DNA from 2 places in the Neobacillus sp. Fa239 genome. Region 2 is predicted to be linked to the other one. Evidence: riboswitches for the same ligand, from Rfam matches in the RefSeq annotation. Region 2 holds a riboswitch; the other holds the start of a gene.

Region 1 (7,424 bases), 2.4 Mb from region 2:
TCCAAAAGCTTTATATACTAGCTTTGTTTTAGTATTTTGCATTCTTTTCACTCCAAAATATCCATGGTTAAATTAAAAGCCCTTATTTTTCTATTGATAAGGGCTCTTAACACTGATTTTTAAATAACCTCGTTCTACAAGGTTCCGTATGTATGGTACCTTGTGAATTTAATAGCTTTATTCTTTACTTTTAATTTTTAACTGTGAAAAGTTAGATCTTTTTGAGGAGTATCCTGTGGAAATGCCTTATCAGTATATTGTCCATCTCCTCCAAGTCTTGTCATTTTAACATCTAACACTTCCAAAACTGGTTTTTGCCAATCTTTTTTCATACTATCACCTCCTTTCAAGAAAATTGTTTTATAAATCGATAGAGTATTAGGCTACGCATTAATATTTTATAGCTAGGGTCAGGTGCTCTTTCAATTCTAGGTTTTTCATCGAGACTTTTAATGGCTGCCTCAATCTCTTGAACATTTAAAAATTCTAAAACTCTTTCATCTTTCCTTAGCATTTCAATTTCATTTCTAAATGAATTCCAGTGCGGCACCATTCGATGAACCCAGTCAGCACCTTGTACCCCTCGTATTCGTTGATTTAATCTAACCTTATCAGGCAAATAATTTTTAGTTGCCCGTCTAATCAGTGCTCGGTCTAAACCATTTTGCACGTACTGCTCCTCTGGTACAGATAAACAATATTTAATCACCCTCATATCATTGGTCGGGTCACGACTCCATAATGGATAGCGTAGTGACAATTTTGCAGAAAGAGAGTTCCCTGCATTCCATTGGAAAACATCACTAAAATGTCTCTTTCTCTCATTAAAAAGATCTGAATTATTAAACCACCCGGTTTCACCAATTCCCTTTTTTTTAAGTCTATCAAATACACCTGTTCTCTCTGCAAATTCAATATTTATAAGCTTAGGAAGCTTATAACCTTTATAATTAGGATTTATACGATCAATAATAGGAAAAGCTGTTCTTGCGATAATGGGCAACCTGCCAAGTCTAGGTCCACCAACTTTTCGACAATATTGATCCAGTTCTTTATAAAGATGAATCCAGTTTAATTTCTTTAAAAGTAGAGAATAATAATCCATTGCATAACCCCATGAAATAGAAAAATTCCCTCTATCTCCATTAAGTAACACACCCATTCCTTCTTCATAAGCTTTTTCAAACATCCCTTTTATCCAGAAAGAGTTTTCAAAAAATTTATAGGGTGTTTCTAATAATTCTAGAAAACTATCAATTTCGGAATACGAGTCTTTTCCTTCAAAATCTAAATAGTGATCTTCAATTCCTCCAACGTGTTGTACTGTGGCTTTAATATATGGCCTTTCATCTGCCAACAAATACCTAGGTGTAAAATCTTTAAAATCATTTGGAGGGATATAACTGAAAGTGTGTAATGTTTTGTGTTCTTTTTTTAGTGCTTTAGCTGCGAAACTAACAACAGTTCCAGAGTCCAATCCTCCACTTAATTGGGATCCCACTTTACGATAAGTCCTCAACCTTGACGTAACAGCTCTATGAAATACTTCCTGAAAAGCTTCAATATAATCTTCATCTGACTTTAATTTCAACCTTACCCCTTGAGTCATAGTACAATACCTAGTTAAATTAATATTGCCTTTCTTAACTGTAAAGCTATGGGACGGAGGAATCTGATCAATATTTTTATAAGGAGTTTTTGAGGCATCAACTGCGTCAATCATTCCGCCAATTACCAGATATTCTGCAAGCCACTTTTCATTTAATTCTTTTTTTATATTAGGAAAAGATAATAGTGGATATATGACTGTACAAAACGCAAAATATTGTTGATTGCGATAAAAGTATAGTGTCCTAGCTCCAGAAAAGTCCCTAGCACCAAAAAGTTTCTGTTCTCTCTCGTCCCAAATCACAAAAGCAAAATCTCCAACTAAATACTTTGGAGCATCCTCACCCCATTTATCATAGGAAAGTAGAATAAGCTCACTGTCAGTTATTAATTTTTGTTTGGATTTCTTAATTTGTAGCTTTTCAAATAATTCTTCCCTATTATCAATAATTGCGTCTGCTGTTATGGCCAACTTTCTTTCCTGATCAAAATACGGAAGCTTTTCTCCAATGGATTCCGGGGTAATCCACTGGGCATGGCAGCCAAGAAAGACTTTGTCACTATGCCATGTTTGAACATCATCTGCAGGGAATTTCTCCAATTCCTTCATCGTTCGCATCCCATGTTCAAGATTTATAGGTTCATCGTTTAAATGATAAATTCCAGCAATAGCGCTCATCTTTTCCTCCTGCCAAACTTTACAAGCCTGTATGTATATTTCTACATGCTTTATGCTATAAATTTCATCTTGAAATTATAATTATAACTTTATTAATAGGTTCTTTAAATAGAACACCAAATGCACAATTACCCATAGAATTATAATAATAAATTAATCTCTCTTGATTTTCAGATAAATGAACGAGTAGATATTACTAAACTTATCGCTTTGTTTATCATTAGGTTCTTTATTAAGAACAATCCGTATATCAAAATTATCATCTCTTTTATTTGGTGTCAACTAGTTTATTGGAAATAAATTAGTTTATTTTTTCTGACCGGAAATTCTTATTTTTAAAAAAACAAATTGACACCCCACGCAATTTGTAGTAAATTTTATAAATAATCTAAATATTTATTTCTTATCAAGAGAGGTTGAGGGAATGGCCCTTTGACGCCTCAGCAACCTTCAATGGCTTGTTCATTGAAAAGGTGCTAAGTCCTGCAAATTATTAATTAATTTGCAAGATAAGAAGAATGACGAACCAGTCACACTGACAAAAGTCTTCTTCTTATAGAAGGCTTTTTTATTATATTGTCCCTTTAACGGATTACTGCGATGAATCAACAAGACATAAGACTATGGAGAATTAATAAAAAAGTAATTTTTTAGATACCTAGGAGGAGTGATTAGAAATGTACAAAATTGAAACGAAGCTTGCTCAGATTGGAAATCGCAGTGAAACCGTAACAGGAACGGTGAATCCTCCTGTTTATTTTTCTACAGCTTACCGCCACGAAGGAATCGGGCAATCAACAGGGTTTGATTATTCACGGACAGGAAATCCAACACGACAGCTTCTTGAAAAGACGATTGCTGATTTGGAAGACGGGGATCAAGGTTTTGCCTGCAGTTCGGGAATGGCAGCTATCCTTACAATTCTTTCTTTATTTCAATCAGGGGATGAATGGCTAGTTAGTGAAGATTTATACGGTGGAACGTACCGATTATTGGAGCAAGGCTACAAAAAATGGGGATTGGCATGTCAATATGTGAATACATGTTGTCCTAGTGAGATTGAAAGTAAGATTTCCCCTAAAACGAAGGCCATCTTTCTTGAAACTCCTACGAATCCCCTCATGCAGCAATCGGATATTGTCGAGGTTTCGAAAATCGCCAAGAAACACGGATTATTGCTGATTGTTGACAATACTTTCTATACTCCTGTTCTGCAGCAACCGATCAAGCTTGGTGCTGATATTGTCATCCACAGTGCGACCAAATATTTGGGTGGCCATAATGATGTACTTGCAGGCCTCATTGTTGCTAAAGGAAAAGATCTATGTGAAGCGCTCGCCTTCCATCATAACGGAGCAGGTGCCGTTCTCAGTCCATTTGACTCCTGGCTGTTAATGCGTGGTATGAAAACATTATCACTTAGAATGAAACAGCATGAAAAAAATGCTAAGCAAGTAGCAGAATTCCTTTCAAAGCATGAAGGCGTCACTGATGTTTTATACCCCGGAAAAGGGGGAATGCTTTCCTTCCGTTTAAAAGAGGAAACATGGGTCAATCCATTTTTGCAAGGACTCTCATTGATTTCGTTTGCTGAAAGCCTTGGTGGGACTGAAAGCTTTATCACTTACCCTGCCACGCAAACACATGCAGATATTCCGGAAGAGGTTCGAATTGCAGCAGGAGTTTGCAATCGCTTATTGCGTTTTTCTGTAGGAATAGAGGATGCTGAAGACCTTATTAACGACTTGGAGCTAGCATTTGCCAATATTAAAGAAGGAGTGAGAGTTTAATGGAAAACGAAGCATATTGTTTTGAAACGAGGCTCCTTCATAATCGGCATAAAATTGATGCAGTTACGGGTGCTGTCAGTGTGCCGATCCAGCACGCATCCACCTTTCATCAATTTGATATTGATCAGTTTGGCAAATATGACTATAGTCGTAGTTTGAACCCGACGCGGGAAGCATTGGAAGAGGTGATTGCTGAACTTGAAGGCGGAACAAGAGGATTTGCCTTTTCATCGGGAATGGCAGCGATCTCAACAGCGTTCCTGCTGCTTTCAGCTGGCGACCATATCGTGATTACCGAGGATGTGTACGGCGGTACATTCCGAATGGTAACACAAGTATTAACCCGTTACGGAATTGAACATACCTTTGTGGATATGACTGATATACATCAAGTAAAGCAGGCAATTCAGCCGAATACGAAAGCTTTTTATGTGGAAACACCTTCAAATCCCTTATTAAAAGTGACCGATATCCAAGCGATTTCTGAATTGGCAAAAGAAGTGAACGCCTTAACCTTTGTTGATAATACATTTTTAACACCTGCTTTACAAAGACCTCTGGAGCTTGGTGCGGATGTTGTGCTTCACAGTGCCACAAAATTTTTATCAGGACATAGCGATGTTGTCGCAGGTCTTGCCGTTGTAAAAGATGAAAGTTTAGCAGCACGGCTTGGCTTCTTACAAAATTCCTTTGGTGCCGTTCTTGGTGTTCAGGACGCCTGGCTGGTTCTTAGGGGGATAAAAACCCTTCATGTCCGGTTGGAGCAATCGCAAAAGGCCGCTGTCCAAATAGCAGAATTTCTAAATTCGCATCCACTGATCAAACGGGTCTATTTCCCTGCCCTTGAAAGCCATCCGCAGCATGATTTGCAAAAACAGCAGGCTGCCGGTCCTGGGGCCGTTTTATCCTTTGAATTAGAGGATGAAGAAGCACTTCGATCCTTTGTCGAGAATGTCCAAATCCCTGTATTTGCGGTTAGCCTTGGTGCGGTGGAATCCATTTTATCCTACCCGGCCAAGATGTCGCATGCTGCGATGCCGCAGGCAGAACGGGAAAAACGCGGGATTACCAACAGCTTGATCCGCTTATCAGTCGGTCTTGAAAATCCTGATGATCTGATTAAAGATTTTTCGTGGGCATTACAGCAGGTGAAAGAATTGGTACCACTTAGAGGAGAGTCATCATGAGTTTTTTAGAAAAATTAGAAAATCAAATTTTAATCGCCGATGGAGCGATGGGGACCCTTCTTTACTCGTACGGCACTGATTGCTGTTTCGAAGAATTGAATCTTTCGGAGCCAATGCAAATCCAAAATATCCATAAAGCGTATATCGAGGCTGGTGCTGATGTTATCCAGACCAATACGTATGCAGCCAATTATTTAAAACTGCAGCGCTACGGCCTCGAGGATTCGGTCAAGGAAATTAACAGTGCCGCTGTCCGCAATGCCAAATTGGCCGCCCAATCAAATGCCTATGTAATAGGAACAATCGGCGGCAACCGCGGTATTAAACCAAGCACTGTTACTATAGAAGAAATTAAGCGGAGCTTTCGTGAACAATTGTACTGCCTCTTGCTTGAAGGCGTGGATGGCTTGTTGCTTGAAACCTTTTATGATTTGGAGGAACTGGAAACGGTTCTAACCATCGCAAGGAAGGAAACAAAGCTGCCGATTATTGCCCAAGTATCTCTGCAAGAGCCGGGAATTTTACAGAACCAAACACCAGTAAATGATGCTTTAAAAAGATTGGAAAGTCTTGGCGCTGATGTCATTGGACTTAATTGCCGACTCGGTCCGCATCATATGTTGTTAACCTTTGAGCAGATTGAACTTCCAAAGCATGCTTTTCTTTCTGCTTATCCAAATGCCAGCCTTCCAACCTATACAGACGGAAAATTTCATTATGAGGGGGATGCGGAGTATTTTCGGAAATCCGCTATAGCCTTCCGCAATGAAGGTGTCCGCTTGCTTGGCGGATGCTGCGGTACGACACCGGAACATATTCGGGCATTTGCTACAGAATTAAAGAATACTGTTCCTATTACCGAAAAAGTCGTAAAATTAAAACAACGGAAGATTATTGTCGAATCACCAACACCAGAAAGGGACTACCCTCCCCTACAGGAGTTAGTGAAGAAACAGCCTTCCGTTATTGTGGAATTAGACCCACCTAGAAAACTGGATACGACAAAATTCTTCGAGGGAGCTAAGGCTCTTAAAGAAGCGGGCATTGATGCGATTACTTTGGCGGACAATTCCCTAGCAACCGTTCGAATCTCCAATGAAGCATTAGGGTATTTAACAAAAGAAAAATTAGGGATGAGGCCGCTCATTCATATTGCCTGCCGCGACCGCAATCTCATTGGACTGCAATCCCATCTGATGGGGCTCCATACCTTAGGTTTGAATGATGTCCTAGCCATAACCGGTGACCCTGCCCGTGTCGGTGATTTTCCGGGTGCATCGTCCGTATATGATGTTTCCTCATTTGAGCTGATTCAAATGATTAAGCAGCTGAATGAAGGTCTTTCTTTTTCCGGAAAAGACCTTGGGCAAAAAACAGCTTTCAGTATCGCAGCTGCCTTTAATCCAAATGTCCGCACACTCGAAAAGGCGGTGAAGAGGCTTGAGAAAAAGATTCAGTTTGGGGCTGATTATTTTATTTCGCAGCCGGTTTATTCAGAAAAAAAATTGCTTGAAGTCTATGAAAATACGAAACATTTAGAAGCACCCATCTATATAGGTTTAATGCCGCTGTTAAGCAGTAAAAATGCGGAGTTCCTTCATAACGAAGTGCCGGGAATCAAGATTGACGATTCGATTCGTAGCCGGATGGAAAAATTGAATGATAACCCGCTTCAAGCAGTGCGCGAAGGGATTGCTATTACGAAATCACTAATTGATGCAGCACTTGATCTATTTAACGGAATTTACTTAATTACGCCATTTTTACGCTATGAAATAACGACGGAGCTTGCACTCTATGCCCGTCAGCGTGCGAATGAGGTTAGGAGGAACAGCTTTGCCGAAAACACCATTTAAAGACCAACTCAAAAAACGAATTCTTATTATGGACGGTGCGATGGGCACGATGCTCCAACGGGCCAATCTCACTGCTGCCGATTTTGGCGGTGAGGAATTTGAGGGCTGTAATGAAAACTTAGTCTTAACCGCTCCTTCCGTAATTGCCAATATTCATCGAGAATACTTGGAAGCCGGGGCAGACATTATCGAAACCAACACATTCGGGGCGACAAGTCTTGTGTTGGATGAATATGGGCTTGGATTTAAAGCCTATGAGATTAATAAAATAGCCGCGATGATTGCGATTGGCGAAATTCAAAAA
Region 2 (7,424 bases):
ATATTCAATTTCATTTATTTCCTTTTCTACTGTCAATAAGCATGGCATTTCAGCTTGAATGAGCTCATAACCGCTTGTTAATTTGCGTTTGAGCAGAACAGTATTTTCTTTTATATTAACTTCCGGTACTTCGATTACATTTGTCACCGGAGGAATATCCATCCTTCTAGCAATCCCCGGTCCTACTTGACCTGTATCTCCATCAATTGCGTGCTTACCGCAAATAACCATATCCACTGGGAGATCCTTGCTAATTCTATCTAATGCTTTAGACAAGGCATAGCTTGTTGCAAGTGTATCGGCACCGGCAAAGGCACGGTCAGAAATGAGATAGCCTCTATCGGCACCAATTTCTATACTTTTCTTAATGATTTCTGTTGCCTGTGGCGGTCCCATTGATAACACGGAAATCGTACCACCGGATTTTTCTTTAATTTTTACGGCTTCCTGCACGGCATGAGCATCATAAGGATTTAAAATAGCAGGAGCGCTGCGGCGGTCGAGTGTGTTTGTTTTGGGATTAATTTTAATAATTTTTGTATCGGGTACTTGTTTGACACATACGACAATGTGCATGTAGGACTTTCCCTCCTCCAGATAATCTAAATATGTTTAACCAATCGCTTTCAAAGGATAAAGATGCTTTATATTACGATATAAGATCGCAATATTAGCACAGTATCAAACTGGAATACTTTTCTTTTTTTCTTCCTAATTTAATTCTAATCTAAAAATAATTGTGAGAGTTTGAACCTTTCTTGAACAATTGCATAGTCATTCAAAAAGTGTTCAAATTCTTTTTTTGATAGAATTAAAGTCATAAAAAATAAACAATCTTGGAAGTATGTATAGTGGTGTTCCGGATGTGACGATTCATATCATTTCAGCCTATTATAACTATATGAAATATCATGATATTAACAATGAGAAAAGTCACAGCAAATGTCATAATTTGTAGATTTAACGAATCGAATGGAGGGAATAAAAAAAGAAAGAAGACCTATATTTGCACTGGATTAACATTCGTGTGCAAAGAAGGTCTTCTTCATGAAAGTGTATGGATTTATTTAAAGTTGTACTAATGCCTTTGGCCAAATCATCATTGGTTTAAAAGTAATTTTTACTTCTTCATTTGGAATGCTTTTGTTATTTATTGCTAATTGATATTTATATATTAAATCATCAAGCTCTTGGCTGTATTTCAGTGTTTCATCATTTGTATAGCCCTTTTTATTTGCACAATCCATCATTAATTCTCTTTTTTCGCGAATCTCCTCTAATATTAAGGAGCCATTATTAACATGCTTGTCCAATTCGAACCTACCCCTTACTGTTTCACTGTAATCCATTAAAATATGGCCACTTGATGAATTATGACAAGTATTTGTATAAATGTAAATAGAATCGCAAAAGTAGACAAAAAAATCTATTTTTCTCTTTTTTCGACATATTATATACTAAACTTCTTGCAAATACGACAATAAAAAAGCTGGCTTGCAGGACACCTGCAGCCAGCTTTTTTTTCTATTGCTTCACTTCTTCTTTTTCGTAAATTGGCACCCAGCCTTCGGTTGTTACAAAAATTCGAACAGCAACAACTTTGCGATCATCTTCAAGGGTAAAATAGTGTCTGGTATTTTCTGGAACAGAAATTAAATCCCCTGGGTTTAAATGGACCTCATAAAACCCGCCATCTTTCCCTTGAATGACAAATACACCATGACCACTGACAATAAAACGGACTTCATCATCTGTATGATGATGCTCTTGCTTAAAGTTTTTCAGCAGCGTATCCAAATTAGGTGTATGGTCTGATAATGAAATCACGTCCTGTGCCTGATAACCCCTTCGTGCAGAAATATCAGCGATTTCTTCCGAGAATGCATGAAGGATTTCTGCTTTTTCCTCATCATTTAACAGATACTTTTCAACAAGTGATTGCGGGAGTTTGGCAATATCCCAATGTTCATAAATAACCTCTTGGCCGCCCAGGAAGCTAGCTACCTCCTCCTGTGCATGAATTTGTTCTTCTTTGTTTTGAAATGAAATGTAGGCCATTTTCATTTTCCTCCTAAACTATATTTACATTAAACTACTTTAAATAATTGGTAAGGTTTATGTTCCAATAATCGCAGTTGGTAACGGAATAAAAACTCCGTTGCTTCAAGGATTTTCTTTGCCTCGAAGGCCGTTTTCCCCCATACCGTGATTCCGTGGTTGCGAATTAAAACAGCACCGCAGTCCTCATTAACATGCTCCGAAAACGCATGAGCCAGGGTAGGAATATGAGCATAGTTTCGAATAATCGGTATTTTCAGCACAGCATCTTCTTCCCATTTATCAAAGGCCTTGATTAGTTCCTGACCTTGAAAAGATACTTCTTCCCGGTCACCGTACACTTCAGAAATGACATTATTATCGATCGTATGCACATGCAGACTGCAGCCGGCTTTTGTTTTGCGGTATATTTCTACATGCAGCAAGGTTTCGGCTGATGGACGCAAATGGGTCTCCTCGACAGGCCGGCCGAATTCATCAACAAGTAAAAAGTCCTCACCGGTGCGTTTCCTTTTATCCTTTCCGCTTGCAGTAACCAAAAACTGCAATGGGCTGTCACTAACTTTAATCGCCAGATTTCCACTCGTCCCCATGAACCAATCTCTTTCTGCCAGCTCATCCTTAACATCTGCCAATTCAGTCCATCTATCTTTTAACATTTTATCTTCCCCACCTCAATTCTCTTTTTTATTTCAGCAATGCAATCATAGAAGGTAGAAAAACCTTGATGGTTGATTTCCCATTCTTCACATTTTTCTTGAAGCAAATCCTTTGCTAACACAAAGTCTGCATGTTTTGCTGCCTCTAAGTCTGTAACGGAATCACCGATCACAATCGTAAAGCTGTCTTTATTTGTAAGTTTTCTAATAATGCTTGGTTTGCAGCAACCGCAGTCATGCTGACAAAAGGAATCGCATTGATAGGGCCAAAGAATTTTGATTCGATCCCCTGAAAAATCAGACTCATTACAATAGATTCCATCAAATGGACCGTAATTGTTTAAAATGGGATACACAAAAAAATCAATTCCACCGCTTACAATGTAAAGCGGAATTCCTTCACTTCTCGCAAAATCTACAAATTCTTTAAAACCAGGACGAATCTTTGCATTTTCAATCGCAAAAGCGGTTATTTCTTCCTTCCATTTAGTTGGAATGAGGGAAAATAATCTTCCTACTCCTTCACTAATCGAAAGTTCTCTGGCTAAAATTTGATCTTTGATGGTTTCCCAACCTTCAGGAGCGAATTTTTTCATGAGAGCTATGATGTTATCACTTTCCGTAACCGTACCGTCAAAGTCGCAATAAATCACCGGATTGGTCATTTTGCTGTTACCTCGGCATTTCCCCACAATTTAAGGGCTATGTCCAGCTCAGAGTATTGTTCTGCGCCAGCAGCAAGAGTTCGGCCTAAAAGAATAGATTCGATTGCTTGTCGGAAGGCAAGACCTCCCCCACGTGCACCTGCCGGGTGTCCATGTACTCCTCCTCCGGCATTGATCACAGAATTAATTCCAAAATCTCGAATCAATAATGGCACTAATCCAGGATGAATCCCAGCGGACGGTACAGGAAATGTCTGTTTAAAACAATCTTCTACAGTTAATTCTTCCGCTATAGATAGTGCTGAAGATTTTTCTAAAGCCACGGTCCCGTATGGGGATGGAAATAACGACAAATCAGCCCCTGCGTAGCGAACAAGTTTTCCAAGTAATAAGCCATGGGAAACCCCGTATTCTGAAGAGGATGTCAATGCTCCGCTAAAGGCCGGGTGGGCCATTATAGGCAGGGCGATTCCATCATCCTCCCGTAATTCCTGCAGACAATCCAGTCCATAAGAGAATACATTGAACAATAATAAATCAGCTCCAAGCTCTGCGGCTTTCCTTGCTTGTTCCTTTAGCTTGGAGGTTCTTCCAGTAAGGTTTACAGCATACAAGGTCCGATGCCCTGTCTCGTCATATACCTCTTTTAAAACCTTTTTCCCTTCAACTATTCTTTTTTCAAATGGTGTCAGCTCGTTTTCAAAAAGGATTTCATCATCCTTAACAATGTCCACACCGCCAAGGGCTTGCTGTTTTAACTGTTCTGTTAAAAATGTAAGATCTTTTCCGAGCACTCCTTTAAAAATACTCATTAACAAAGGTCTATCAAAAACACCAAGTTTGCTGCGGATGCCATTAATGCCAAATCGCGGCCCAGGAAACTGTGCCTTTAAGAAATCATCAAATTGTAAATCCACTAACTTAATTTTGCCGTCTAGTGACAGTTTTCCAAAAACAGTCGTGAGGATAGCCGGCAAATCGTTTGAAAAATTGACCGTCGGATAGGCAATCCGAATCAGTGATTGATCTTCCTTCACTTCAAGCCCTTCAATCGAAACGACCCTGCCCTTGTGTTTTCTCAATTGGTTTTGTTCCAATTCAGGTAAATTCGTCCACGAGCCTACTGTTAAGCCTAATGCAATTTCTTCAGCTTTTTTTCCTGGATTTTTTTCATTATGTAGTAAATATGAGGCAATAATTTCACTCAAATTTGATCTCCCTTTCCCTTAAAACATAAAAAACCTCTTCAAAAAGAAGAGGTTAGTAACGATAACTAACATCTTCTCATCTATCAGCTTTTCGCTGCAAGAATTAGCACCGTGCTTAAAACTAGTTTAAGTCGGTTGCCGGGCTTCATCGGGCTGGTCCCTCCGCCTGCTCTTGATAAGAAAACGATTCGTATTTATTCACATTAAAATGTTGTTAACTATTTTGCATTATCCCAAGAAATGAATATTCTGTCAAGTCAAATTATTAAAAATTTCTAATAAACTTATTCTTCTCACTGCTTCTCCAAGACGTTCCTCTGAAGTTAACAGCCCTACCCTAACATAGCCCTCACCGTATTCCCCAAACCCAATTCCGGGTGCGACCATGATATGCGCCTTTTCAAGGAGTAAATCAGCAAATTGTTCTGATGTAAGACCGTCCGGTACTTTCAGCCATGCAAAAAATGAGCCTTTTGGCGCCGTCACCTTCCATCCGATCGAATGAAGGCCATCGATTAGAATATTTCTTCTTCTCTCGTAAAGTTGATTTAGTTCCCTTACACATTCCTGGGAACCATTTAACGCTTCCGCTGCGGCCTCTTGAACGGCTCCGAACAAACTGACATATAAATGGTCCTGTAATAATTCGATGGCTGAAATTACACTGCTGTTTCCGACAGCAAAGCCTACACGCCAGCCCGCCATATTATAAGTTTTAGACAGTGTATAAATTTCAATGCCCACTTCTTTTGCTCCTTCAACCTGTAAAAAGCTTAGCGGGCGTTGACCATCGAAACCAATGGCTCCATATGCAAAATCATGTACAACACAAATATTGTTCTTTTTCGCGACGTTTATGGTGTTAACAAAAAATTCCTTCGTAGCTATTGCTCCTGTAGGATTATTTGGATAATTGAGGAACATTAATTTTGCCTTAGCCAAGTCTTCTTCTGAAAGCTCATTGTAATCGGGTAAAAAATCGTTTTGTTCTTTTAGCGGCATTGTAACCATTGCTGCCTTTGCAAGTGCGACACCCGACCAGTAATCCGGATATCCTGGATCCGGAACAAGGATTGTCTCGCCAGGATTTAAGAGACATTGAGGAATCTCGACTAAGCCCGCTTTTCCCCCAAACAAAATCGCGACTTCCTTATCCGGATTAATCGTCACCCCATATTCCCTTTGATAAAAATCGGCTGCAGCCTGCTTTAAATAACGAAAGCCTTGGAATGGGGGATATTTATGATTCAGAGGGTTTTCAGCCGCTTCCTGAAGTTTTTTCACAATATGAATGGGTGTGGGCTGATCGGGATTTCCCTGCCCTAAATTAATCACATCATGGCCTGCTTCAATAAACTGCCCCACTTTTTTGACAAGAGCGGCAAAAAATTGCTTTGGAAGATTGTTTAATAAATCGGATGGTGGAAAAAGGTTCATTTATTTCACCTGCTCATCATTTTAAAGTTGAAATTCTAGTGACAAATGATATAACTTTTATATCAGCTTGTAAAGTAAAAATTCTGAAATTCATATTAGGGGGAAGTTTCATGAACTTGAAAATTGCTTGCCTGCAAATGGATATTGCATTTGGTGAACCTGCTAAAAACTATCAATCGGCTGAAAAATTAATAGAAAAAGCGATGTCAGAAAAACCGGACATTATAGTCCTTCCGGAATTATGGACCACCGGGTATGACTTGACCCGACTTGAGAACATTGCTGATCCAGATGCGCTTCAAACAATTGAATTTCTCGTCAAAGCAGCAAAAAAATATCATGTTCATTTTGTCGGGGGCTCTGTGGCTGATCAAGGTGAAAATGGAGTGAATAATACACTTTTAATTATCAACAATAACGGTGAACTGATCCATCAATATAGGAAATTGCATTTATTTAAGCTTATGGATGAACATCTTTATCTTAATGCTGGAACAGAAAAGGGGTTGTTTCAACTGGATCACCACCAGTTTGCTGGGGTCATCTGTTATGACATCCGTTTTCCGGAATGGATTCGTGCTCATACAGCCTTTGGAGCGCAAGCCTTATTTGTCGTAGCAGAATGGCCTGCTCCAAGGCTATCACATTGGCGTGCTTTATTAATTGCCAGAGCCATTGAAAATCAATGCTTTGTTATCGCATGTAACCGCTCAGGCAGCGATCCTGCCAACCAGTTTGCTGGTCATTCCATGATCATCGACCCATGGGGGGAGGTTTTGGCCGAGGCAGAAGAAAATGAAGAAATTTTAATGGCTGAAATTAACCTGGAACTTGTGAAAGAAATCCGTAAACAGATTCCGATTTTTGAGGATAGGAAACCAGAATTTTATAAATAATATTCAAAATATATTGACACTTCCAATCTGAAACTGATATTATTTTTAGCAAATTGAAAAAATTAGGGGAACTCAATATGAGCATACTTAATCAAGAAACCTACGAGCGTCTAACTGAAGCTACTGCCTCTGAACTTGGACGAGCATTAAATATATTTGCCGATGATGCAGACATTATCTGCCAGGAAATTGGTGATGGAAATCTTAATCTAGTCTTTCATCTAGTGGATGCGCACCATGGGAAGAGTATTATTATCAAACAGGCCCTTCCATACGCAAAAGTTGTAGGGGAAAGCTGGCCGCTTACGATTAAAAGGGCAAAAATTGAAGCGGATGCGTTAAAAATATTCAGGGCAATTGTACCGGATTATGTACCAGAAGTTTATTTTACAAATGATTTTTTAGCGGTAACGGTAATGGAAGACCTCTCACATCTATCCATTGCAAGGACAGGCTTTATAAATGGTGAGACTTATCCGCTCATTTCTAATCATATTGGAG

The links. Region 2 has a riboswitch for S-adenosylmethionine ahead of mtnW (2,3-diketo-5-methylthiopentyl-1-phosphate enolase). Riboswitches for the same ligand answer to the same signal wherever they lie in the genome.
Region 1: another riboswitch for S-adenosylmethionine. It lies ahead of ACZ5XR_RS22620 (methionine biosynthesis PLP-dependent protein); the one in region 2 lies ahead of mtnW (2,3-diketo-5-methylthiopentyl-1-phosphate enolase).

The regions. Positions count from the first base shown of each region.
Region 1 is NZ_AP041611.1:4,555,495-4,562,918, forward strand. Features, by position in the region: gene ACZ5XR_RS22605 (aldolase) at 1-42, opposite strand, end outside; gene ACZ5XR_RS22610 (paeninodin family lasso peptide) at 198-332, opposite strand; gene ACZ5XR_RS22615 (lasso peptide isopeptide bond-forming cyclase) at 347-2,287, opposite strand; SAM riboswitch class I at 2,688-2,803, shown strand; gene ACZ5XR_RS22620 (methionine biosynthesis PLP-dependent protein) at 2,965-4,077, shown strand; gene metC (cystathionine beta-lyase) at 4,077-5,264, shown strand; gene ACZ5XR_RS22630 (bifunctional homocysteine S-methyltransferase/methylenetetrahydrofolate reductase) at 5,261-7,120, shown strand; gene metH (methionine synthase) at 7,080-7,424, shown strand, end outside.
Region 2 is NZ_AP041611.1:1,231,995-1,239,418, reverse strand. Features, by position in the region: gene ACZ5XR_RS05895 (electron transfer flavoprotein subunit beta/FixA family protein) at 1-576, opposite strand, end outside; gene ACZ5XR_RS05890 (aspartyl-phosphate phosphatase Spo0E family protein) at 1,068-1,313, opposite strand; gene ACZ5XR_RS05885 (1,2-dihydroxy-3-keto-5-methylthiopentene dioxygenase) at 1,525-2,058, opposite strand; gene ACZ5XR_RS05880 (methylthioribulose 1-phosphate dehydratase) at 2,088-2,717, opposite strand; gene ACZ5XR_RS05875 (2-hydroxy-3-keto-5-methylthiopentenyl-1-phosphate phosphatase) at 2,711-3,382, opposite strand; gene mtnW (2,3-diketo-5-methylthiopentyl-1-phosphate enolase) at 3,379-4,590, opposite strand; SAM riboswitch class I at 4,664-4,772, opposite strand; gene ACZ5XR_RS05865 (aminotransferase class I/II-fold pyridoxal phosphate-dependent enzyme) at 4,843-6,027, opposite strand; gene ACZ5XR_RS05860 (carbon-nitrogen family hydrolase) at 6,009-6,923, shown strand; gene mtnK (S-methyl-5-thioribose kinase) at 7,001-7,424, shown strand, end outside.